DNA from 4 places in the Nocardia citri genome. Region 2 is predicted to be linked to each of the others. Evidence: riboswitches for the same ligand, from Rfam matches in the RefSeq annotation. Region 2 holds a riboswitch; each other region holds the start of a gene.
The links. Region 2 has a riboswitch for S-adenosylmethionine ahead of ACW2Q0_RS11705 (rhodanese-like domain-containing protein). Riboswitches for the same ligand answer to the same signal wherever they lie in the genome.
Positions count from the first base shown of each region.

Region 1: linked by a shared signal. The riboswitch ahead of ACW2Q0_RS12345 (aminotransferase class V-fold PLP-dependent enzyme) and the one ahead of ACW2Q0_RS11705 (rhodanese-like domain-containing protein) in region 2 are both predicted to bind S-adenosylmethionine.
Region 3: linked by a shared signal. The riboswitch ahead of ACW2Q0_RS21625 (amino acid ABC transporter permease) and the one ahead of ACW2Q0_RS11705 (rhodanese-like domain-containing protein) in region 2 are both predicted to bind S-adenosylmethionine.
Region 4: linked by a shared signal. The riboswitch ahead of metX (homoserine O-acetyltransferase MetX) and the one ahead of ACW2Q0_RS11705 (rhodanese-like domain-containing protein) in region 2 are both predicted to bind S-adenosylmethionine.

Region 1 covers NZ_JBSUQM010000006.1:255,003-260,528, forward strand. The annotation lists gene ACW2Q0_RS12340 (flavin reductase family protein) at 1-401, shown strand, start outside; gene ACW2Q0_RS12345 (aminotransferase class V-fold PLP-dependent enzyme) at 583-1,905, opposite strand; SAM riboswitch class IV at 1,951-2,064, opposite strand; gene ACW2Q0_RS12350 (LysE family translocator) at 2,180-2,815, shown strand; gene ACW2Q0_RS12355 (DHA2 family efflux MFS transporter permease subunit) at 2,827-4,251, opposite strand; gene ACW2Q0_RS12360 (MarR family winged helix-turn-helix transcriptional regulator) at 4,332-4,754, shown strand; gene ACW2Q0_RS12365 (Pls/PosA family non-ribosomal peptide synthetase) at 4,873-5,526, shown strand, end outside.
Region 2 covers NZ_JBSUQM010000006.1:133,602-139,127, forward strand. The annotation lists gene ACW2Q0_RS11695 (FAD-dependent oxidoreductase) at 1-504, opposite strand, end outside; gene ACW2Q0_RS11700 (Rv0361 family membrane protein) at 932-1,387, shown strand; SAM riboswitch class IV at 1,453-1,568, shown strand; gene ACW2Q0_RS11705 (rhodanese-like domain-containing protein) at 1,583-1,999, shown strand; gene ACW2Q0_RS11710 (O-succinylhomoserine sulfhydrylase) at 1,996-3,210, shown strand; gene ACW2Q0_RS11715 (TetR/AcrR family transcriptional regulator) at 3,291-3,878, opposite strand; gene ACW2Q0_RS11720 (hypothetical protein) at 3,964-4,284, shown strand; gene ACW2Q0_RS11725 (CaiB/BaiF CoA transferase family protein) at 4,370-5,467, shown strand.
Region 3 covers NZ_JBSUQM010000017.1:32,481-38,006, reverse strand. The annotation lists gene ACW2Q0_RS21640 (LppM family (lipo)protein) at 1-395, shown strand, start outside; gene ACW2Q0_RS21635 (glycosyltransferase) at 404-1,552, shown strand; gene ACW2Q0_RS21630 (hypothetical protein) at 1,623-2,321, opposite strand; SAM riboswitch class I at 2,651-2,744, shown strand; gene ACW2Q0_RS21625 (amino acid ABC transporter permease) at 2,755-3,780, shown strand; gene ACW2Q0_RS21620 (amino acid ABC transporter ATP-binding protein) at 3,777-4,568, shown strand; gene ACW2Q0_RS21615 (ABC transporter substrate-binding protein) at 4,588-5,526, shown strand, end outside.
Region 4 covers NZ_JBSUQM010000011.1:146,819-152,344, forward strand. The annotation lists gene ACW2Q0_RS17940 (hypothetical protein) at 193-330, opposite strand; SAM riboswitch class IV at 540-650, shown strand; gene metX (homoserine O-acetyltransferase MetX) at 1,033-2,187, shown strand; gene ACW2Q0_RS17950 (DUF3017 domain-containing protein) at 2,345-2,590, opposite strand; gene ACW2Q0_RS17955 (tRNA (cytidine(34)-2'-O)-methyltransferase) at 2,858-3,322, shown strand; gene ACW2Q0_RS17960 (DUF167 domain-containing protein) at 3,332-3,562, opposite strand; gene ACW2Q0_RS17965 (DUF4349 domain-containing protein) at 3,519-4,634, opposite strand; gene ACW2Q0_RS17970 (error-prone DNA polymerase) at 4,736-5,526, opposite strand, start outside.

The sequences.
Region 1 (5,526 bases), 120 kb from region 2:
CCGCCACCTCATTCGCATCGCTGTCCCTGGAACCCCCGCTGGTCTCCTTCAATATCGCCCACACGTCGTCGAGCCTGACAGCACTGCGGGCGGCCGATTCCGTGGTGATCCACTTCCTCGGCGAACATCAGCACGATCTGGCCAAGCGCTTTTCCCGCACCGCCGACCAACGCTTCAGCGACCGCTCCCTGTGGACCACGCTGGACACCGGCGAGCCTGTGCTGCACGGCACGCCCATCTGGATCCGCGCCACCATCCAACAGCGGATCCCCATCGGGGATCACACCTTCGTCGTCGGGCTGGTGACGCGGGTCCACGACAATACCGACGAACAACCCAGCGCCGCACCGCTGCTCTACTACCGCGGCCGCTACTACCGCCCGACCTCGCTCGAAGACTGAGCGCGGCCGGGCGGATTCGCTTGCGCGGCAAAGCTATAGATCGAGCGCAATCGGATCCGATCGGGCCGACCACACCGGGCGCGGCGCCGACCGTGCGGCCGGGTTTACGGTTTCGCCGGGTGACGATCAGTGCGCCCGACGCTGCACGGCGACTGCGCGGCGACTGCGCGGTCGGATCCGATCAGCCGATCGAGCAGGGCGCGGCGCCGTCGGTGGCGTCGGGGCGGGCGAACGGACGGGTCTCGGGCACCGGATTCCAGAGACCGTCGGTGCCAGCGTAATTCCACGACGCGCCCTCGGTGACCAGGGTGGCGATGGCCTCGACCAACCGGTCCACATCGGCGGAGCAGGTGCCGAGACCGATGCTGGCACGCAGCGCACCGTCCAGACCGAGGCGCGCGAGCAGCGGATGGGCGCAGAAGCGGCCGTCGCGAACGCCGATGCCGTGTTCGGCGGAGAGGTAGGCCGCGACATGGCCGGGGACGAATCCGTCCAGGGTGAAGGCGACGATACCGACGGTGTCGGGGCTATCGTTCCAAATGCGCAACAGGGTGACCCCCGGAATCGTGGACAGGCCGGTGCGCAGTCGATCGGCGAGCCGTCGCTCATGCACGGCAAGGGTTTTCGGATCGATCGCACACAGCGCGTCACATGCGGCGGCGAGCGCGGCCGCACCCAGGACATTCGGCGAACCGGCCTCATGGCGCTGCGGTGCGGGTGCCCAGTCCGCATCGGTGGTGGTGACCTCGCGAACGGCGCCGCCACCCGCCAGATACGGTTCGGCGGCATCGAGCCAATCCCGGCGTCCGACAAGCACTCCCGCGCCGAACGGCGCGTAGAGCTTGTGCCCGGAGAATGCGAGGTAGTCGATTCCGGTGTCGCGCAGGCTGATTCGACGATGCGGCGCCAGCTGCGCGGCATCGACCAGGATGCGGGCACCACACTGGTGCGCGATGGTGGCCAGCCGCTCCAGCGGCAGCACCTCGCCGGTCACATTCGACGCGCCCGTAATCGCGAGCAATGCGGCTGGCTTACTGCACAATTCGGCGATCAGCTGACGAATGGTCTCCTCGACGGTCGCCGCCGCCCGCACGACACGACGGCCGTGCCGGGTCCAGGGCAGGAAGTTCGCATGATGTTCGATATCGAGCACCACGGTGTCGCCGGGCACGCAGGCGGCGAGCAGATTCAGCGCATCGGTGGTATTGCGAGTGAACACCACGACCTGGTCGTCGGCGGCATCGAGGAAGCGGGTCACCGAACCACGCGCGGCCTCATAGCACTCGGTGGAGATCCGCGAGGCGTAACCGGCACCGCGGTGCACACTCGCGTAGTACGGCAGCAATTGCTGCACCCGGTCGGTGACCTGCGCCAATGCCGGTGCGCTTGCGGCGTAGTCGAAGTTCGCGTAGGTGGTCGTTCCGCCCTGTACGAGCGGCACCCGCAGATCGTCACCGGAGACCCGAGCGAGGGCGGCACAGCTTTGATCGATTGCAGCGGTCATCACAAATCCCGTCGGCTATGGGACCCGAAAACTGGTGCTCATCCGAGTCCGCGCTTGCCGCACCCGGTCGGGCTGCGGCCCGGTCGTCACCCGGAGCACCCCACCGCGGAGGAGGGTTGCCGACCAGCTAGCCGGGGCTTGACGCTGGTACTCATGACCTGAACCGAAAGATTGGCAGATGCCGCACCGTCCTGTCAACCGAACCTTTCCTGCATACACATGCAGTCGAATAAATAACCTTGCGGTACTGGGCGCCGTGCGGTCTGATCGACCGGTGACGCTTTCGCTACTGCTCAGCTTTGTCGGCCTGTGCATACTGCTGTCGATCACGCCCGGCCCGGATTCGTTTCTGGTGCTGCGATTCTCGATCGTGGATGCGCGACCGGGCATTGCCGCGGCGATCGGCTCGGCATTGGGCGGGATCGGATGGGCGGTAGTGGTCGCGGCGGGCGTCGCCGCCCTGCTGGAGCAGTCCGCGACGGCCTATCGGACGCTGAAGGTCATCGGCGGAATTTATTTGGTGTACTTGGGAATTCGGGCGTTGATCGAGCACCGCAAGCAACGCGGGACGCGCACCGCCACAGCGCCCGGACAGCCGGTTGCGCAGGCGCAAACTTCGGTTCGCTCGGCATTCGCCGCGGGCGTGGTGTCGTGCCTGTTCAACCCGAAGGTCGGGCTGTTCTATCTGGCGGTGCTGCCGCAATTCTGCACCGATATCACCTTCCTGAACACCCTCGCGCTCGGCGCCATCGAATGCTCCATTGCCGCCGTCGAGATGATCCTGCTCGCCTTGCTGGCGTCGCGGGCGGTCACGATGTTGCGCCGTCCCCGAGTTCGCGATCGGCTCGAGCAGATCAGCGCGGCCATTCTCGCCGCGCTCGGCATCGGCACGGCCGCCTCGGCCGCGTAATCCGTCATGCGTCAGAGCTTCGGCTGAATCTCCTTGCGCCACAGCCATAGTGCCGCGACCAACGAGATGATCGACGCGGCGGTGAGCCACCAGAACGCGTGCCGGAATCCGGCATCCACCGACAGCCCGGCACCAGCCGCGCGAGACAGCACCACCGCGAGCGATGCCGCGCCGATCGCCCCGCCGACCCGCTGCAGAATAATCACGAACGATGCAGCATCCGGCAACTGCTCGCGCCGCACCGAGGCGTAGGCCGCGGCCACCATCGGCACGCCCGTCAATCCATTAGCCAGGCCTCGAATCAACAGCAGCACCTGCACGACAACCGGATTCATCGAGGCACCGTCGAGCGCGAATGGCACGGTGACCACGACCGTCACCGCATTACCGACCACGGCGACCACGCCGCCGCCATACCGGTCGGTCAACCGGCCGCCGATGGGCAGCGCGATGATGCTACCGATCCCGAAGGATATGAGCAGCAGACCCGTCGCGATGATGCCGTCCCGATGCAGTACCTGAAAGTACAACGGCAGCAATAGCATTGCCCCATACATCGACGCACCCGCGAAGAAATTCGCCACATTGGCCGTCGCGAATACCGGATGCCGGAACAGTCCGACATCGAGCAGGCGCGCACCGCCCCCGCGCACCGATCGGGCCACGAACAGGCCGAGCGCCAGCACCCCGACCACCATCGACACCCACACTGTGGGCGCGGAAACGCTACCGCGACTGCCGAATTCGCCGAGTCCATAGACCAACGTCGATAGCCCGACCGCGATCAACGCGAATCCGGTGGCGTCGAATCGACCACCGTTACCTGTCGCCTCCGCCCGCGGTAACAGCCGATACGCCAGCACGAATGCCACCAGTCCGAACGGAATGTTGATCAGGAACAACCACTTCCAGTCCAGATTCGCCAGCATCACACCACCGATGGTCGGCCCGATCGCGGGCGCGGCGACCACGGCGATACCGGAGACACTCATCACCCGGCCCAGCCGCTGCGGACCCGCGACCTGACCGATCAGCGTCTGCCCGGCGGGCACCAACAGACCCGCCGCCAAGCCCTGGGCGATCCGAAACCCGATGAGCCAGCCGATATTCGGAGCCAGCGCACACAGTGCGGAGGTCACCGTGAACCCGGCGAGCGCGGTCAACCAGACCCGGTCCATGCCGAATTGCCGCCCGAGCCAACCGCACAACGGCAGCATGACGGCGAGTGCGAGCAGATAGCCGCTCGCGATCCACTGGGCACTGTCCAGTGCCGCACCGAGATCCGTCGCGATGGAGTTCAGCCCGATATTCACCAGCGAGGTGTCCAGCATGCTCATGGTCGCACCGAAGACCACCACACCGGCCACCCGCCACACCCGTGCGGGAATGGGTTCGAGTGCGGGTGCGGCGGCGAGAGCCGTTCGAGTATCCGACATGGATCCTCCGCTATTTGTCGACGTCGAGATTGCGGAGGTTATCAACAATCTTATTGATCAACAATAGATACAATCACCTGATGCCCGCTGACCACATTCACCCCCGCGGCCTGCTCCGCTTCCCGACCTATGCGCTCGGCAAGCTGCACAAGGCCGTACACGCCGAGCTGGGCATCTCGTTGCGCGAACAGTGGGTGCTGGTCTGCCTGGAGGAGTTCGACGACCTGTCCCAGCAGCAGGTCTCCACCGCGCTCGGCATCGACCGCAGCGAGGTTGTCCGGCTGATCGATGGCCTGGAAGAGGCCGGATTCGTCATCCGCACCCGCGATGCGACAGACCGGCGCAAGTACCGGCTCACCATCACCCCGTCCGGGCGCGCCGAGCGCCGCAAGACCGATGAACTCATCGAAAGGGCCACCGAGCGGGTGCTGCATCGACTCGATGAGCAGGAGCGGCGCACCCTGCACCGCCTGGCACTCAAAGCGCTCGGCGAACAGGTTTGACCGATACCGCAGGTACCGTAGACAGTTGGCCACACGTGGCATTCGCCCACTGGTAACCCGGCTGTGAGACAACAACGAGGAAGCGCAAGGCAGGTCTATGAGAGGTGGGCAGGACACGATGCTACAGCCGCAGGTCGACACCGCGGCGGGCACGGACCCGACGAACGGGCTCCACACCCCCGAACCCTTGCTGCGCGGCACCCTCGCGCCGCAGGTCAGAACCCTTGTCGACATCCTGAACAGCACCGCGGCGGCCCATCCGGAAGCCCCTGCTATCGACGACGGTGATGTGGTGCTCAGCTACACCGAATTGCTGGCCGAGATCGATGCCGGAGTCGTGCGCTTGACCGCGGAGGGTGTGCGCCCCGGTGACCGCGTCGGGGTGCGCATGCCGTCCGGCTCATATGAGCTTTACGTCACTATTCTGGCCATTCTGTATGCCGGTGCGGCCTATGTTCCGGTGGACGCCGACGACCCGGAGGAACGCGCCCGACTCGTCTTCGGTGAGGCCCGCGTCACCGCGATCGTGACGGCGGCGGGCGTCGAACCGACGGTGGCCGCCGCCGAACGGTCCGAACCGACCGCCGCGGATTCGACGGTCCGCCCGACCCCCGCCGACGACGCCTGGATCATCTTCACCTCCGGATCCACCGGCACCCCGAAAGGCGTCGCCGTCACCCACCGCAATGCCGCCGCCTTCGTCGATGCGGAGGCGCGCCTGTTCCTGCCGAACGCCCCGATCGGTCCGGGTGACCGGGTGCTCGCCGGACTT
Region 2 (5,526 bases):
CGGGATCTCGGTCGGCAGCAGCTCGTCACCGGTCTTGGCCAGCACGCGCGCCACATCGAGGGCGACATTGCCGACACCGAGGACCGCGACCTTCTCGGCCTCCAGCGGCCAGGTGCGCGGCACGTCCGGGTGGCCGTCGTACCAGGAGACGAAGTCCGCGGCGCCGTAGCTGCCGTCCAGGTCGATACCGGGAATCGGCAGTGCCCGGTCGGCATTGGCGCCGGTCGAGAAGATCACCGCGTCATAGAACGTGCGCAGATCGTCGAGGGTGATGTCGGTGCCGTAGTCGATATTGCCGAGCAGGCGGACCTGCGGCTTGTCCAGCACCTTGTGCAGGGCGGTGATGATGCCCTTGATGCGCGGATGGTCCGGCGCGACGCCGTAGCGGATCAGCCCGAACGGCGCGGGCATGCGCTCGTACAGGTCGATGCTCACCTCGGCATCGGACTTCATCAACGCGTCGGCGGCGTAGATGCCTGCCGGTCCCGCGCCCACGATCGCGATACGAAGCGGGCGAGCCCCCGCGGTGTGCGCGTCAGGCCCGGAGGAGGCAGCTTGCGTAACCACGGAGGGCCCGTGCTCACCGCTGGTCGACTCAGCACTGTGTTCGGTCATCTTTTACGCGCACCCTTATGGTCGAAACTATTGACGGCGTCAGTCTGAGCTTAGGCTAACTTGACGCACCCTCTCGGTCGCATCTGCCGATGCGAACAGGCGGCCACCTCGGCTATGACAGCAGGCCGCAGTCCCGCGATTCTATCGGTGGCGTACCGCGCACCCCGCGGCGGTGCGTACACCGGGTGTTTGCTGCCCCGGCCCACCAATCGTTACTACCCACTCTGCGGACATCTATCGAATCCGCGCGGCACGGGTACCGGGTCGACCGGGGGCCGGATGCCGGATACCGCCGCCCAGCAGGGATGATCGACTCATGACAGAGCAGCAGGGCGCCGATGCAGAACCCGTAATCGAGGTCGATCAGACCGACCGTCGGTCCATGGCGCCGTTCATCGCGGCGGCCGTTTTCGCCGCTGTCGTGCTCATCGCGATCGTGCTCGGTGCGATGCTCTCGCCCGCTGAGAAAAATGTCACAGAATCGGACAAGATCACCGCCGCGGTGCAGCGCTACGCCGAGGCCCGCGCCGCCACCGACGACACGCCGCCACCCGGCGTGGCCTGTCCGGGATTCGACGAGAGCCGGACACCACTCGCCGATCAGTTCGGCGGGGCCGCGGCCGGAAAGTCGATCAAGGTCAGCGAGATTGAGAATGCGATGGTCGACGGCGATAGGGCCAAGGCGACGGTGACCATCGAGGTCGACGGCCGGAAAACACCGGCGACCTGGAATCTGACCCGTTCCGGAGACCGCTGGGTCGTCTGCCGTTGATTGCTTACGCGCGGCGCGAACCGAGGTTTGACACGAAGGCCCCTGCCCAGGCAATCTCGTTTTCAGGTCATGAGTACCAGCGCCAAGCCCCGGCTGGCTGGTCGGCAACCCTCCTCCGCGGCGGGGTGCTCCGGGTGACGACCGGGCCGCGCACCGAACCCAGGTGCGGCAAGCGTGGATTCACAGGAGGATCGCATGACATATGCCGGTGACATCACCCCACAGCAGGCGTGGGAGTTGTTGCGGGACAATCCCGAAGCCGTCTTGGTCGACGTGCGCACCGAGGCGGAATGGCGTTTCGTCGGCGTGCCGGATACGAGTTCGATCGAGCGGCCGACGGCGTTGATCGAATGGGTGGACAGCGACGGCGCCCGCAACGCCGAGTTCGTGGAGCAGCTGACCAAGGCGCTGGAGGGTCGCGATCCGGCGGCGCCCGTCGTCTTCCTCTGTCGCTCCGGACAGCGTTCTATCGGCGCGGCGGTGGCCGCCACCGGGGCCGGCATCACCCCGTCGTTCAATGTGCTGGAGGGCTTCGAGGGCCCGATCGACGAGTTCGGACATCGTGGCGGCGCCGGGTGGCGCGCCATCGGCCTGCCGTGGCGGCAGTCATGATCACCGGGGGTGCGTTCGACAAGCCACTGCCCGAAGGCGTCGGCCCCGCGACGCTCGGCGTGCGGGGCGGGCTGCGCCGCTCGGGATTCGAGGAAACCGCCGAGGCGCTGTATCTGTCCTCCGGTTTCGTCTACGAGAGCGCCGAGGCGGCCGAGGCCGCGTTCACCGGCGATATCGAGCATTTCGTCTACTCCCGGTACGGCAATCCGACGGTGGCCATGTTCGAGGAGCGGCTGCGCCTGATCGACGGCGCCGAAGCATGTTTCGCGACCGCGAGCGGTATGTCGGCCGTATTCACCGCGCTCGGTGCGCTTGTGGGCGCCGGCGACCGGCTCGTGGCCGCACGCAGCCTGTTCGGTTCGTGCTTCGTGGTGTGCAACGAGATCCTGCCGCGCTGGGGTGTGGAAACGGTTTTCGTCGACGGTGATGATCTGGATCAGTGGGAGCAGGCACTTTCGGTGCCGACCCAGGCCGTCTTCTTCGAAACTCCGGCCAATCCGATGCAGACGCTGGTCGACGTGCGCCGGGTGAGCGAACTCGCGCATGCCGCGGGTGCGAAAGTGGTGCTGGACAACGTCTTTGCCACACCACTGCTGCAGCGTGGTTTCGATCTCGGTGCGGATGTGCTGGTTTATTCGGGAACCAAGCACATCGATGGTCAGGGCCGGGTGCTCGGTGGTGCGATCCTCGGCGCCCACGACTACATCGACGGTCCGGTGAAAACCCTGATGCGCCATACCGGTCCGGCGCTGAGCCCGTTCAACGCGTGGACCCTGCTCAAGGGTTTGGAGACCATGCCGCTGCGCGTGCGTCATTCGACCGAATCCGCCCTGCGCATCGCGCGCTTCCTCGAGGGCAACAAGTCCGTCTCCTGGGTGCGCTACCCGTACCTGGAGTCACATCCGCAGCACGCGCTGGCGACCAGCCAGATGAGCGGCGGCGGCACCGTGGTCACCTTTGAACTGAACGCGCCCGCGAGCGAGGCCAAGAAGCGTGCCTTCGAGGTGCTCAACCGGCTGCGCATCGTCGACATCTCCAATAACCTCGGCGACTCCAAGACCCTCATCACCCATCCGGCCACCACGACCCACCGCGCGATGGGTCCCGAAGGCCGCGCGACCATCGGCCTGTCCGATGGCGTTGTCCGTATCTCGGTGGGACTCGAGGATGTCGAGGATCTGTTGAGCGATCTGGACCACGCGCTGAGCTAGAGCTCATGTCACCGACGTCGCCGGACCGAGTTCGGCACGGCGGCGTCGATGGCCATGACGAGTTCGCGATGGGTGAGCGACTACGCCGACGGCTCCGGGGTTGTTGTCGTTGGGCCGCAGGCGATGTCGTGGAAGGCTGCGCGGAGCAGGGCGGTGATTCGCTCGGGTGGGGCGTCGCGCAGTCCGTCGAGCTGGAGTAGGTGCCGACCGATGACGGTGCCGATGGTGATCGCGCCGATCAGTCCGGCCCGCAAATCCGCATCGTCGTCGGCCAGGTGCTGGGCGGCTTGCCGCTGCCGGGACTCCATGGCGAGTTGGACTTCGGCGGCCGCGTCGGGGTGGGTGAACATGGAGCGGATCGCGGCGAGTGCGTCGGTGGGTTGCTGGGCGAGTTTGGTTTCCAGTGCCGCGAGCAATTGGTCGGCCGCCTGTTCGGGCGTGCCGGTCACCAGATCGTCCTGTTCGAAACCGGAAGCCTCGGCGAACAGGTTGTCCTTCGACCCGAAATAGCGCATCACCAGGCCCGGATCGGTCTGTGCCTCGGCGGCGATCGCGCGAATGGTGGCCCGGTCGTAGCCGACCTCGGCGAACAAGCGCCGGGCCGCGTCGAGGATCCGGGATTGTGTGCTCTGCCGTTGCTCGGCGCGGCTGCTAGGGCGAGAATTCATCAGCTCAGTCTACGGGCGTTGACCGAAGCGAATCGCCATGCTAGTTTTCGGTCCACAGACGTTGACTGAAAGTAGGTAACCCCTCATGTGGCACACGATTCTTCTGTCGGCACTGGCCGGACTGTTCGGCACGAATGCGGTCCCCCATTTCGTCAAAGGCATGGTCGGCGAACAATTTCCGAATGTGTGGGGTAACGATCCGCTACGCAATGCCGTGGCGGGCACCTTTGGACTCGCACTCGCGGTCCTTATCGGATACTGGGCAGACTTGTCGGCGCATGTCTACGCGAGCATCGGCAGCGCCCTCGTCGGCGCATTGCTGATGGCGGTGTTCCATGGGCTCGGCGGGGCTTATCGACTCAACTCCGCGCTGGGGCTCGCGAACCCGGTTCGCGCTGCCTACTGATGCGGCTCGACGTTATTGTCATACTGTCAATACAACCTCGGGTCGCTCCCGGGTAGCGCTGGACAACGACGAACCGAGGTAGGGCGTGAGCACACCATCCACCACCGACCTGGGCCCGCTCGCGGGCATCAAGGTCATCGAGCTGGCCGGTATCGGCCCCGGTCCGCATGCGGCACTGCTGCTGGCCGACCTCGGCGCCGATGTGGTGCGGATACAGCGGCCCAATGTGCTGCCCGGTTCCATGGAGCGGCCGCACTGGCGTGGGCGCACCATCGTCGAGGCCGATCTGAAGGACCCGGCGGATATCGAGAAGGTGCTCGCACTCACCGAGAAGGCCGATGTGCTGATCGAGGGCTTCCGGCCCGGCGTCACCGAGCGCCTGGGTCTCGGCCCGGATACCGTGCTCGCGCGCAATCCGCGGTTGGTCTACGGCCGGATGACCGGCTGGGGTCAGGAGGGCCCGCTGGCCGATCGCGCCGGCCACGACATCAACTACATCTCGCTGACCGGTGTGCTGCACGCCATCGGCCGCAAGGGTGAACGTCCGGTGCCCCCGCTCAATATGGTCGGCGACTTCGGCGGCGGCTCGATGTTCCTGGTGTTCGGCATTCTCGCGGCACTGATCGAGCGGCAGCGCTCCGGTAAGGGTCAGGTCATCGATGCGGCGATGATCGATGGGGCGCTTGCGCTTTCGCACATGATCTGGGGTATGCGCGGCGTGGGCATGTGGTCGGATGAGCGCGGCACCAACCTGCTCGATACCGGTATGGCGTTCTACGACACGTACGAGACCTCGGACGGCAAGTACATGGCGGTCGGCGCGATCGAGCCGCAGTTCTACGCGCAACTGTTGCACGGCTTGGAGATCGACCCCCGGGGCCTGCCCGCGCAGAGCGATCCGAATGGTCAGGATCAGCTGAAGAAACTGTTCTCGGAGAAGTTCAAGACCAAGACCCGCGACGAATGGGCCGCGATCTTCGAGGGCACCGATGCGTGCACGACACCGGTGCTGACTTTCACCGAGGCAGAACAGAATCCGCACATTGCCGCCCGCACCGGGCTGATCGAGATCGATGGTGTCGTCCAGCATGCGCCGACGCCGCGCTTCTCCCGCACCCCCGCTGGTGCGCCCACCCCGCCGCCGAACACGGCGACGCCGATCGAATCCATCTGGGCGGATTGACAATAAGCCGTCGACGCTAGCGGGAACCGACGGTCCCGAACGAGATCCATACCTCGATC
Region 3 (5,526 bases), on a different contig from region 2:
GCATGTTCAACCTATCGTTCCAGCGCACCGGCGACCTGGTCAGCCTCAATGGCCGGGTCGATCTGAAATCCGTGCCGCCGCACGGCTCGGATGTGCAGTTCACCGTGGCGTTCCCGGCCCGTGTCGCCAAGACCAACGGCAATCGCGAGGACGACTCCACCGTCTCCTGGAAACTGCCGCCCGGCGATGTCTCCACGGTGCGCGCCGAAGTCAGCTACGCGGATCCGAATACCCGCTCCTTCGCCGGCTGGGCCGGCATCGTCGGCGGTATCACCCTCGCTGTCGCCGCGATTGTCGCCGCCATCGCCTATATGAACCGCAACCCGGCGCCGCCCGGCGCACCCGAAACCAACTTCTCCCTGAGCAATCTGTGGCGTTCGCTGATCCGCCGCTGACGCGCACCCTGCGCGCCGGCGCGGCGATCGTCGCGTGGACGGGCGCGGGTATCGCGCTGTCGGGTTGCGCGACCGCGTTATTCAACCGCGCGACGGTGCGCGAGTTGTCGGCCGGACCGCATACGGTGATCGAGCCGGTGGCGGTATGTATCCCGGCGCGCGATGAGGCACAGCGCCTGCCCGAGTTGATCGATGATCTGCGCGGCCAGGTGGGTGTGCCCCGACTACGGGTGCTGATCCTCGACGATGCGTCGTCGGATGGGACCGAAGCGGCCGCGCTCGAAGCGATTGCGGGCGATGCGCGATTCGCGGTATTCCGCTCGCAGGCCGAACCCGCGCCCGGATGGATGGGGAAGGCCGCGGCCTGCGCGCGACTCGCCGAGTTGGCCGATGCCACGGTGCTGATCTTTCTCGACGCCGATGTGCGACTGGCACCGAATGCGATTGCCGCGGCGACCGTCGAATTGCGCCGCAGCCGGGCCGCATTGCTGTCACCGTGGCCGTACCAGGTGGCCGAATCACCGGCCGAGGCGCTGGTGCAGCCGCTGCTGTGCTGGTCGTGGGCGGCGAGCCTGCCGATCGCGGCGGCCAATCGCAGTCTCCGCCCCTCGACTGCCGTCGCCTGCGGCCAGTTCCTGGTCTTCGACACCGCCGCCTACCACGTCGTGGGCGGTCACGCCGCGGTAGCCGCGAGCCCCACCGAGGATCTGGATATCGCTCGCGCACTGCGTCGTTCGGGTCGCCGGACCGCGCTGGTCGCGGCAGGCCGCGCGGCGAGTACCCGGATGTACCGTGACGCGGCCGAACTGGAAGCCGGTTACACCCGCTGGCTGTGGTCCGCCTACGGTGGCTCGGCCATCGGCGGCGTGGCAGTGGGAGCTGTCGCGGCGCTGGCCTACTGGGTGCCTCCACTGGCCGCGATCGGTGGTCGAGGCTCCCTACGCGCCGCCGGTCTCATCGGCTACTGCGCCGCGGTCACCAGCCGCCTGCTCGCTCGCTCCCTGGAACGCGGCACCGCAACCCGCACCGATCCCCTCGCAGCCCTGACACACCCCCTCGCCATCGCCGCCTACCTTCGCCTCTGGACCCGCTCCCGCCGTGCCCACCGCACCAACACCTTGACCTGGAAATCCCGCCCCCTAGCCCTCAACCGCTGATCAAGATCAGGTGGAATCCATGGCGGCCTCGCCCGAAGACCCCGCCGCCGGTGCCACCTGATCTCGAGCCTCAGCGCACCGAGGTGAGTCCTACCGTGGGGAGGAAGAAGCAGGACTTGCCGCCGTTGTCCACGGTCCCGAAGACCGCGGCGAGTACCGTGCCCGATCCGGTGTCCACCGGAACCGCGCGTACCCCGCCGACCGGGAAGGCGGCGAAGAGGTCCTGGATGGCGCGTTCGGCGAGTGGTCTTATCGCGGTCGGGATTTCGGCGGGCACCATCGTGCGCACGACATCGGAGATCGGTCCCATGGCGGTGATGCCGCTGCGGCCGTTGGCCAAGTTGACCCAGGCGAGGTTCATACTCGTAGCGTTCGAGCCGTCCGGGCCGAGGCCGTAGGGCACGAAGGTGAACATGACTTGGCCCGCCTTGACGGCGGTCGGGTCGAGTCCGGGAACGGCCACGGTGGTTGTGGGCCACGGTCCGGGTACGGCACCAGCCATCGCCGGGACAAGACCGAATGCGCCGGTATCGGAGCAGAACGGCGCGACCGCCGGATACAGGAACGGCTCGACACCGATGGTGCGCAGCGCCTCGACAACGGCGCGGTAAGCGGCGAACAGATCACCGGGCCCGGCCTGAGCGGTCGGGGCACTCGCGGCGGGTGCGGGCAGTGGAGCCGCGGCGGCGACGCTCGGGGCGGCCAGTGTCAGCGCGGCCGTACCGGTCGCGATGGCGGTGAGCGTGGTCAGACGGCGCAGCAGGGTCACGACGAACCTCCTCATCGTCGGGCACGAATCGTGGTCCGAGACTACTCCGGCAAACCTTCGCAACAGCGTCTATTTCGGCCGTGGACACGTTCGCGCCACACGCCCCGGCCGATCGCCGCAGCATCGCACCGGCGGGCAATCCGGACGAAAAGCACCGGGGAAACCGGGCCCGAAATGCCGCTATGCACTGCATGACCGGGCCAATAGTGCCTGTTCACGCCCATCCGGACAAGGTCTGCGCTCACGCTGATTCGTATCCTTGTGCCGGACTTCGCCTGCTTCGCATGATATTTCGGCTAGACCCGTTGACCGACCCCGCTCGGCGTCGGACACCATCCAGAGCGACCGAGAGACCTGGCTCGTCGACGTCGCAGCAACCCCCCGGTCATCGGGTGCGGGTGCTTCCGCCGGGAACGATGGAGGAAACGAAATCATGAGCGCGTCCGTCGCAACCGATGCCCCGGTATCGGATGTTCCGACACCGGGTGCCCACCCGCCCGATGCCACGGCACCGGGTGCACCCCCCGCGACGATAAACACCGCAGAAGCACCGGCCATCGCGAGGTCCTGGCACCCGTGGCGCTGGGTGGTCAGCGCCGTCGCACTCGTGGTGCTCGCGCAATTCATCCACGGACTGGCCACCAATCCGGGATGGGATTGGCCGGCATTCGCCAAGTACTTCACCGCGAAATCGGTGCTGTCGGCGCTGAAGGTCACCGTGGAGCTGACCCTGTGGGGTACGGCACTGGGATTCCTGATCGGTACGGCGCTGGCAATCGCCCGATTGTCGAATAATCCGGTGCTGCGGGTGATCTCGTGGGTCTATATCTGGGCTTTCCGCTCGATTCCGCTGATCGTGCAGCTGCTGTTCTGGTTCAATATCGCCTACCTGTACCACACGCTTTCGCTCGGCATCCCGTTCGGCCCTTCCTTTCTCACCTTCGAGGTGAACGGGGTGATCAGCGGATTCACCGCGGCGGTCATCGGACTCGCATTGCATCAGGCGGCTTATGCGGCCGAGATCATCCGGGCCGGATATATCTCGGTCGATCCCGGGCAGCTGGAAGCAGCGGCGGCACTGGGTATTCCACGGGTGCGCCAGTTCCGCACGGTCATCGTCCCGCAGGCCATGCGCTCGATCCTGCCGAATGCGACCAATGAGGTGATCAGCCTGTTCAAGGGCACCTCGATCGTGTCGGTCATGGCGATCGCGGAACTCTTCTACCAGGTCCAGGTGATCTACGGCCGCAATGGCCGAGTGGTCCCGCTGCTCATGGTCGCCACCGTCTGGTACATCGTGCTGACCACGATTCTGTCGGTGGTGCAGTTCTATATCGAACGTCACTACGCCAAGGGCGCGCAGCGCACGCCGCCACCGACACCGGTGCAGCAGGTGTGGCGCAGGCTGCGCGACATCGCCGAAATCGGTTCCGCCGCGCCGCGCGGAGCGACCCGGTGAGCGCGCCGGTCACCGTCGAGGTGGATCGGGCCGCCGCGGTCGAGGTGCGCGGGGTGCGAAAGTCCTACGGCAGCACCCAGGTACTGCGCGGCATCGACCTGACCGTGCGCGCCGGTGAGGTGGTCACCGTGATCGGACCGTCCGGCTCCGGCAAGTCGACGCTGCTGCGGGTGGTCAACCATCTGGAATCGCTGGATGCGGGGACCGTGCATATCGACGGTGAACTGATCGGATATCGGCTGCGCCGCAATAAGTTGCATGCGCTGTCGGACCGCGAGGTGCGCATGCAGCGCTCGCATATCGGCTTCGTCTTCCAACAATTCAATCTCTTCCCGCATCTGACGGTGCTCGACAATGTCACGCTCGCACCGATTTCCGCGCAACGTCGCCCGCGTGCGGACATCGAGGCCGAGGCACGGGAATTGCTCGCGCGGGTCGGTATCGGCGAACTGACCGACGCCTATCCGCGGCGGCTGTCCGGCGGACAACAGCAGCGCGTGGCCATCGCGCGCGCGTTGGCGCTGCGACCCCCGGTGATCCTCTTCGACGAACCGACCTCGGCCCTGGATCCGGAGCTGGTGGGCGAAGTCCTCGATGTGATCCGCGATCTCGCCGACGGCGGCACCGCACTGGTGATCGTCACCCACGAAATCGGTTTCGCCCGCGAGGTCGCCGACACCGTCGTATTCCTCGACGGCGGCGTGGTCGTCGAACAGGGTCCGCCCGCCGCCGTCCTCGACAACCCACAACACCCGCGCACCCGCGCATTTCTGTCCCGAGTCCGTTGAGCGCGGTGCGCGCTCCCCGATGAACAGGTATTCGATGAAGCTCTCTGCCCTGGTCGGCCTGGCTGCCACGGTCGCCTTGCTGACCACCGGCTGCGGCACTGATCCGGACGCGGAAAACTCCGCACAGCCCGCCGGTGCGATCACCTTCGATCTCTCCCCCGGCCAGTCCGGCCGGATCCACGCGCCCAAGGTCGATGCCATCGCCGCCGAACTGCCGCAGGCCGTTCGCGACCGCGGCACGCTGGTGGTCACCGGGTCGGGCGGTGCCGCACCGCCACTGCGGTTCTACGCCACCGACGATAAGACGATCGTCGGGTCCGAGGTCGATTTCGCCTCGCTCGTCGCCGATATCCTCGGGTTGAAACTCGTCGCACAGGTGGCCGATTGGTCGCAGAACTTCGTGCGGATCGACTCCGGCGAGGCCGATGTGTTCATCTCCAACGTCACCGTGACCGAGGAGCGCAAAGAGAAATACGACTTCGCCACCTACCGCAACGACACCGTCGCGCTGGAGATCCCGAAGCAGAGCACGCTCGAGTACAAGGATCGTAAGAGTCTGGCGGGCAAGCGGATCGGCGTCGGCAGCGGCACCAATCAGGAGCAGCTGCTGGTGAAGTGGAACGAGCAGAATATCGCCGAGGGTCTGCCTCCGATCGATATCGCCTACTTCCAGCAGGTCACCGACTATTACCTGGCGCTGGCCTCGCAGCGTCTGGACGGCTACATCGGCCCGAATCCGTCCGCGATCTACCACAGCACCACCGCGAATCAGACCAAGATCGTCGCGACCTTCTCCGGCGCCGGTGACGCATTGCAGGGCGAGATCGGTGTGCTCACCAAGAAGGACAACGGGCTGATCGGCCCCATCAACAAGGCCATCAACAACGCCATCCAGACCGGCACCTACCAGCAGGTCATCGATCGGTGGGGATTGAAGACCGAGACCGTGCCGAGTTCG
Region 4 (5,526 bases), on a different contig from region 2:
CAACAGACAACGTATATGTCCCGCGTTGTCCGCGAGACGTGTGGTGCAAACAAGACAAGCGTACTGCTGCCACTGAGCTCACCGCGCGGGCAGCCCCCCATGTGAGCCCGCCCGGAATTGTTACCGACAAGTAGGTCGGCGACGCGGCGCGAGACAGCAATGTCCGGGTATCTCGTCGGACACCCGGACACGCTATTTCAGGATCAGACTGCGACCGGAATCCGCGCCTTCCTCGAATCCGCTGATCAGGTTTTCCGGCTTGTCCCGAATCATCAACGCGATCACCGGAATTGCCGCGAGGAAGCACCCGGCGCCGCCATAGCACGCCACGTCGCAGCTGTGGATCGAGGCGCAGGTTGTCGAGCGTCGGGTTGTTCTGCACGAAGGTTATGGCCGTCTGCACCGAGATGGCGGTGCGCCGTGCGGTGCCGACCACGCCGCCGATCTGCTGTGCCGCATTCAACAGTCGGTGCCCGAACCAGTGGAAAACCGGTAACGGATTTCAGTCGCCGACCGCCCGGCGGTTACCATGTCCGTCAGGTCATGAGTGCCAGCGCGAAGCCCCGGCTTGCTGGACGGCAACCCTCCAGCAGCGGTGGGGTGCTCCGGGTGATGACCGGGCTCTCGATGGTCGAGGGCAAGCGCGCACTTCAGGAGGTATTCCGATGAGTTGTTGTCCGTCACCCGCACTTCGATAAGACCTGTCGGCGAACAACACCTTGGAGCACGACATGAGTGACCCCATCGCGTCCGCGGCCGATCGGTTCGTCGCGAGCGCGCAGATCACCGGCGCATCCACCCGCCCGATCTACCGGACCGCGGCCCGGTTCAGCCGGGTAGCTAACATCGGGGCCGTGCGTTCTCTCGTGATTCATCCGGCGTCGGCGACGCACAGTTCCGCGGGGGTGACGTCATGAGCGCGGTCACGACGGAGCCCAGCGCCAGCGAGGCGGACGTGAGGGAGCGCAGCGAGCGAACCATCAACACAGCACCCTCGGTCACGGCGGAGCCGAGCGCCAGCGAGGCGGAGTCGTGACCGTGAGCGCTGACCCGAGTACCGCGCACCCGTCAGCGGCAGCCCTGCCACCGCCGGACGGGCAGCTCGGCATCTTCGCCATCGGGGATGTGCGGCTGGAAAGCGGCGCGATCATCCCGGACGTGCATCTGGCCGTGCAGCGCTGGGGCGAGCTCTCCCCCACATTGGACAATGTGGTGCTCGTCGAGCACGCGCTGACCGGCGATTCGCATGTCGTCGGGGTGCCCGACGACATTCATCCGCTGCCCGGCTGGTGGGACGGCATGGTCGGTCCGGGGGCACCGGTGGATACCGACGAATGGTGTGTCATCGCGACGAATGTGCTGGGCGGATGCAAGGGCAGCACCGGCCCCTCGACGCTGGCGCCGGATGGAAAGCCTTGGGGTGCAAGGTTTCCGGAAATCTCGATCCGGGATCAGGTGACCGCGGAAGCGGCACTGCTGGATCTGCTCGGCATCGAACGCCTGGCCGCCGTCGTCGGCGGTTCGATGGGTGGTATGCGGGTGCTGGAATGGATCGTCGGCGCACCGGAGCGGGTCGGATCCGCACTGGTACTGGCCGTCGGCGCACGCGCGACCGCCGACCAGATCGGTACGCAGACAACGCAAATCGCCGCCATCAAGGCCGATCCGGACTGGCAGGGCGGGGATTACCATGACACCGACCGCGCCCCGATGACCGGTATGGGCATCGCCCGCCGCATCGCCCACCTGACCTACCGCACCGAGGGCGAACTCGATCACCGCTTCGAGAACAATGCGCAGGGTGATGAGGATCCGCGCAACGGCGGCCGCTACGCGGTACAGAGCTATCTGGACCACCAGGCCGAAAAGCTTTGCACCCGCTTCGATCCCGCCACCTATGTCCTGCTGACCGAGGCGATGAACCGACATGATATCGGCCGCGGGCGCGGTGGTATCGCGGCCGCGCTCGCCGCCACCCCGGTACCGTGTGTGGTCGGCGGGGTCGACTCGGATCGCCTGTACCCGCTGCGAACACAGCAGGAATTGGCCGACGGTTTGCCGGGCTGCGAGGGCCTGGAGATCGTGCACTCCCGCGACGGTCACGACGGCTTCCTCACCGAAGCCGCCGCGGTTTCCAAGCTGCTGACCGAAACAATGCGATTGGCGCGGGTCAGCCGCACCAGCTGAAGTTTCGCCGACTTCGCAATCCGGTTCGTAGCCATGGACGGAGCATTCGTCGACGCGTAGTCGCGATCCCGACGTCACCCACCGCACCCGGGTCGCCAACCCCGCGAGCGCATCCGCGCGACACCCGTCGAGCCGGAGCTGACGCCGTATGGGCGTCTCAGCCGACGCCCAGCGTATTGATGGTCGCGGCGATGAATACTATGGCGGTGCCGAGCAGGCTCAGCGCGGCGACATCGAACGGCCTGCTGCGCACCGCGAGCAGTCCGACCCGGGCCGTTGGCAGACACAGCCGGAAGGTTGCCGCGAGCAGGGCCGCACCACCGAAGAACAGCGCGCCGCGCCGCCAGCGGTCCCAGGCCACGAAAACGACCGCGAGCAGAATGACCGCCGTCACGACCAGCATAGGCAGATGGCCGCGCAGGAACTGCGCACCCAGGCTGGTCCGGCCGGACTGCCGTTCGGCGGCAGAGGAGTCAACGTCGGTCACGCCCCGATTCTTGCAGACGGCGTGCGGCCGCTGACACCAGTGCGGCGCGGCCGTGCGCCGCACGCCGAGCTTCGAGGCAGGGCTCCTGCTCCGCAACGGGTTTTGCCGCCCAGCGGACACCTGATCGAACATTGCCCCTGACTACTACGCGGCGTAGACCGAGCGACCTGGTTGACTGCACTGGTGTTTCGTTTGATGTTTCACGAGCCCGCTATTCCCGGAAATACCGGCAATGCGATCCGACTTGTCGCGGGAACCGGGTGTGAGCTGCATCTGGTCGAGCCGCTGGGGTTCGACCTCTCGGAGGCGAAGTTGCGGCGGGCCGGATTGGATTACCACGATCTGGCCTCGGTGACGGTGCACAAGAATCTCGCGGCGGCGTGGGCGGCGGTGCGGCCCGAGCGCGTCTTCGCATTCACTACCCAGGCGAGCACGCGGTATACCGATGTGGCCTATCAACAGGGGGATGTGCTGCTGTTCGGCACCGAACCGACGGGGTTGCCGACAGCGGTACTCGATGATCCGCACGTCACCGATCAACTGCGCATTCCGATGCTGCCCGGCCGCCGCTCGATGAACCTCTCCAATGCCGCCGCCGTCACCGTCTACGAGGCTTGGCGCCAGTTCGGATTTCCCGGCGCGGTATGACCTTGTCGCTCAAAGGTCTACTTCGAAGCGTTTGAAGGGGGAGGTGGCCCCTGCGGCCAGACGGACGGCGGATTTGGGGATACCGTAGTGGTCGGCGAGCAGTTCGATGGCGGCCTTGTTGGCCTTACCTTCCACGGCTGGGGCGCGGACATACAGCTGGAGGGTGCCGTCGTCGAGGGTTTCGACGAGTGGGCCCTTACGGCTGTTCGGCTTGATCGTCGCCCTTACGACCGTCGGCACCTGTATCTCCTATCGTCCCAGTGCTTTTCCCGGCCTCAGTGCCCGCGCCGGTTCCAGCGCCTGGCGCAGTCTCAGCACCGGTATCCGTCCCTGCACCAGTCCCGGTCCCGACACCTGTACCCGTCCCGGCTCCTGCACCTTCCGCCGCCGTCGCGCCAGCGCCGGTCGGGGCGCCGACTACCGCCTTACCCTCCTCGGATTCTCCCCGACGCGAGGAGTCGCGCTTGCCACCCCGCACCACCCGCACGACGCCCCACACCACCGCGCCGATCACCACGACGAATCCGAGCCACGGAATCGCCTTGCCGGTGAACACCACCGCGTCCTTCAGCCAACCCACCAGTGAATGCCAGCCGGAGACGATGCCGTCCCAGAAATTGGTCGGCCCCTCGTCGGATTCCTTGTTCTGGGCGGTGATGTCGATGGTGAGTGTGGACAGCGCGACCTGATCGTCGAGATGTCGCTTCTGCGCGGTGAGGCTGTCGAGCTCACCCTGCCGACTCGACAGCGCCTGTTCGGCGGCGATGAGATCCGCCGTATTGGTCGCACCGGCGATGAGCGTGCGCAACCGGTCGACCGAGGCCTGCAGCGCCTTGATCCTGGCGTCGAGGTCCTCCCACCGCATGGTGACATCGTCGCGGTTGGTGCTCATCCGGGTGACCCGGCCGACCCCGCTCAGGCCGTCGATGAACTTGTCCGTCTTATCCGCGGGCACCCGCACAGTGAGCGTGGACTGCGGATCGGTGTCACCGGTCCCCGGCTGCTCGGTGCGGCTGTCGACCCGGCCGCCGACCTCGAGCACCCGATCGGTCACCTGACCGGCCGCCCTGATCGGGGCGTCCGCAGTGATGTCGACGCTGCCGGTGACGACCTCCTTGCGCGCCTCGACGGTGGTCCCGCCGGTATCCCCCTTCGCCGGGGAGCCCTCGCGCAGACTCGGTGGCGGCGCCATCGGCGCGACGGTCGCCATGCCCGACCGGCCTGTGCCGGCCTTGTCGCCGTTGCCGTCACCACAGCCGACCAGCAACGTCAAACCCAGCAGGCCGATCACCAGCGCAGCAAGCTTCCGCATGGACGCAGGGTAGCCGCTGCGACGAATTCGGTCACGAAACACGATGCGGGCCATCCCCGAACGCCCAAGCGGCGCCGACCAATTTCACGAAGAATCGTGGCTCAACGAAAGTCACGAGATTTCGAATCGACGCGCAGGTCCATGCGCTGCAGATATTCGGCGACGACGCTGACCGCGCCCTCGGCATTCTGGACGCGACCGCGGATGAGCAGAGCAGGGGCGCTCTGGGCCAGGCGGCGATAGCGGGTCCACAGGCCCACCGAGCAGACGACGTTCACCATGCCGGTTTCGTCTTCCAGGTTGAGGAAGGTGACACCGGCGGCGGTGGCGGGGCGTTGGCGATGCGTGACGGCGCCGCCGACCAGCACGCGGGAGCCATCGGCCACATCGAGCAAACCTGCGGCGGGGATGACGCCGAGCGCATCCAGTTGCGGGCGCAGGAATTCGGTGGGATAGCTGCCCGGGGAAATACCGGTGGCCCAGACGTCGGCGGCGGCCAACTCGAGGTCGCTCATGCCGGGCAGGGCAGGAGCAGTGGTGGCGGCACCGGTGCCGGGGAGACGGTCGCGACGTTCGCCCGCCGCGGCGCCGGCCGCCCACAGCGCCGCACGTCGGGTGATGCCGAGACAGCCCAAAGCGCCTGCGGTCGCCAGGGATTCGGCCTGGGCAACGGTGAGTTCCACCCGTCCGGTCAGGTCGAGGAAGGAGGTGTACGGGCCGGTCGAGCGGGCGGCGACAATGCGTTCGGCCAGGTCGGTACCGATATGGCGAATCGTCGCAAGGCCGAGCCGCACCTCGTCGCCCTGGTTTTCGAGAGTGGGTTCGGCGCGGCTGGCATTGATATCGGGTCCGTGCACCAGGACGCCGTGCCTACGGGCGTCGGCGACCAGCG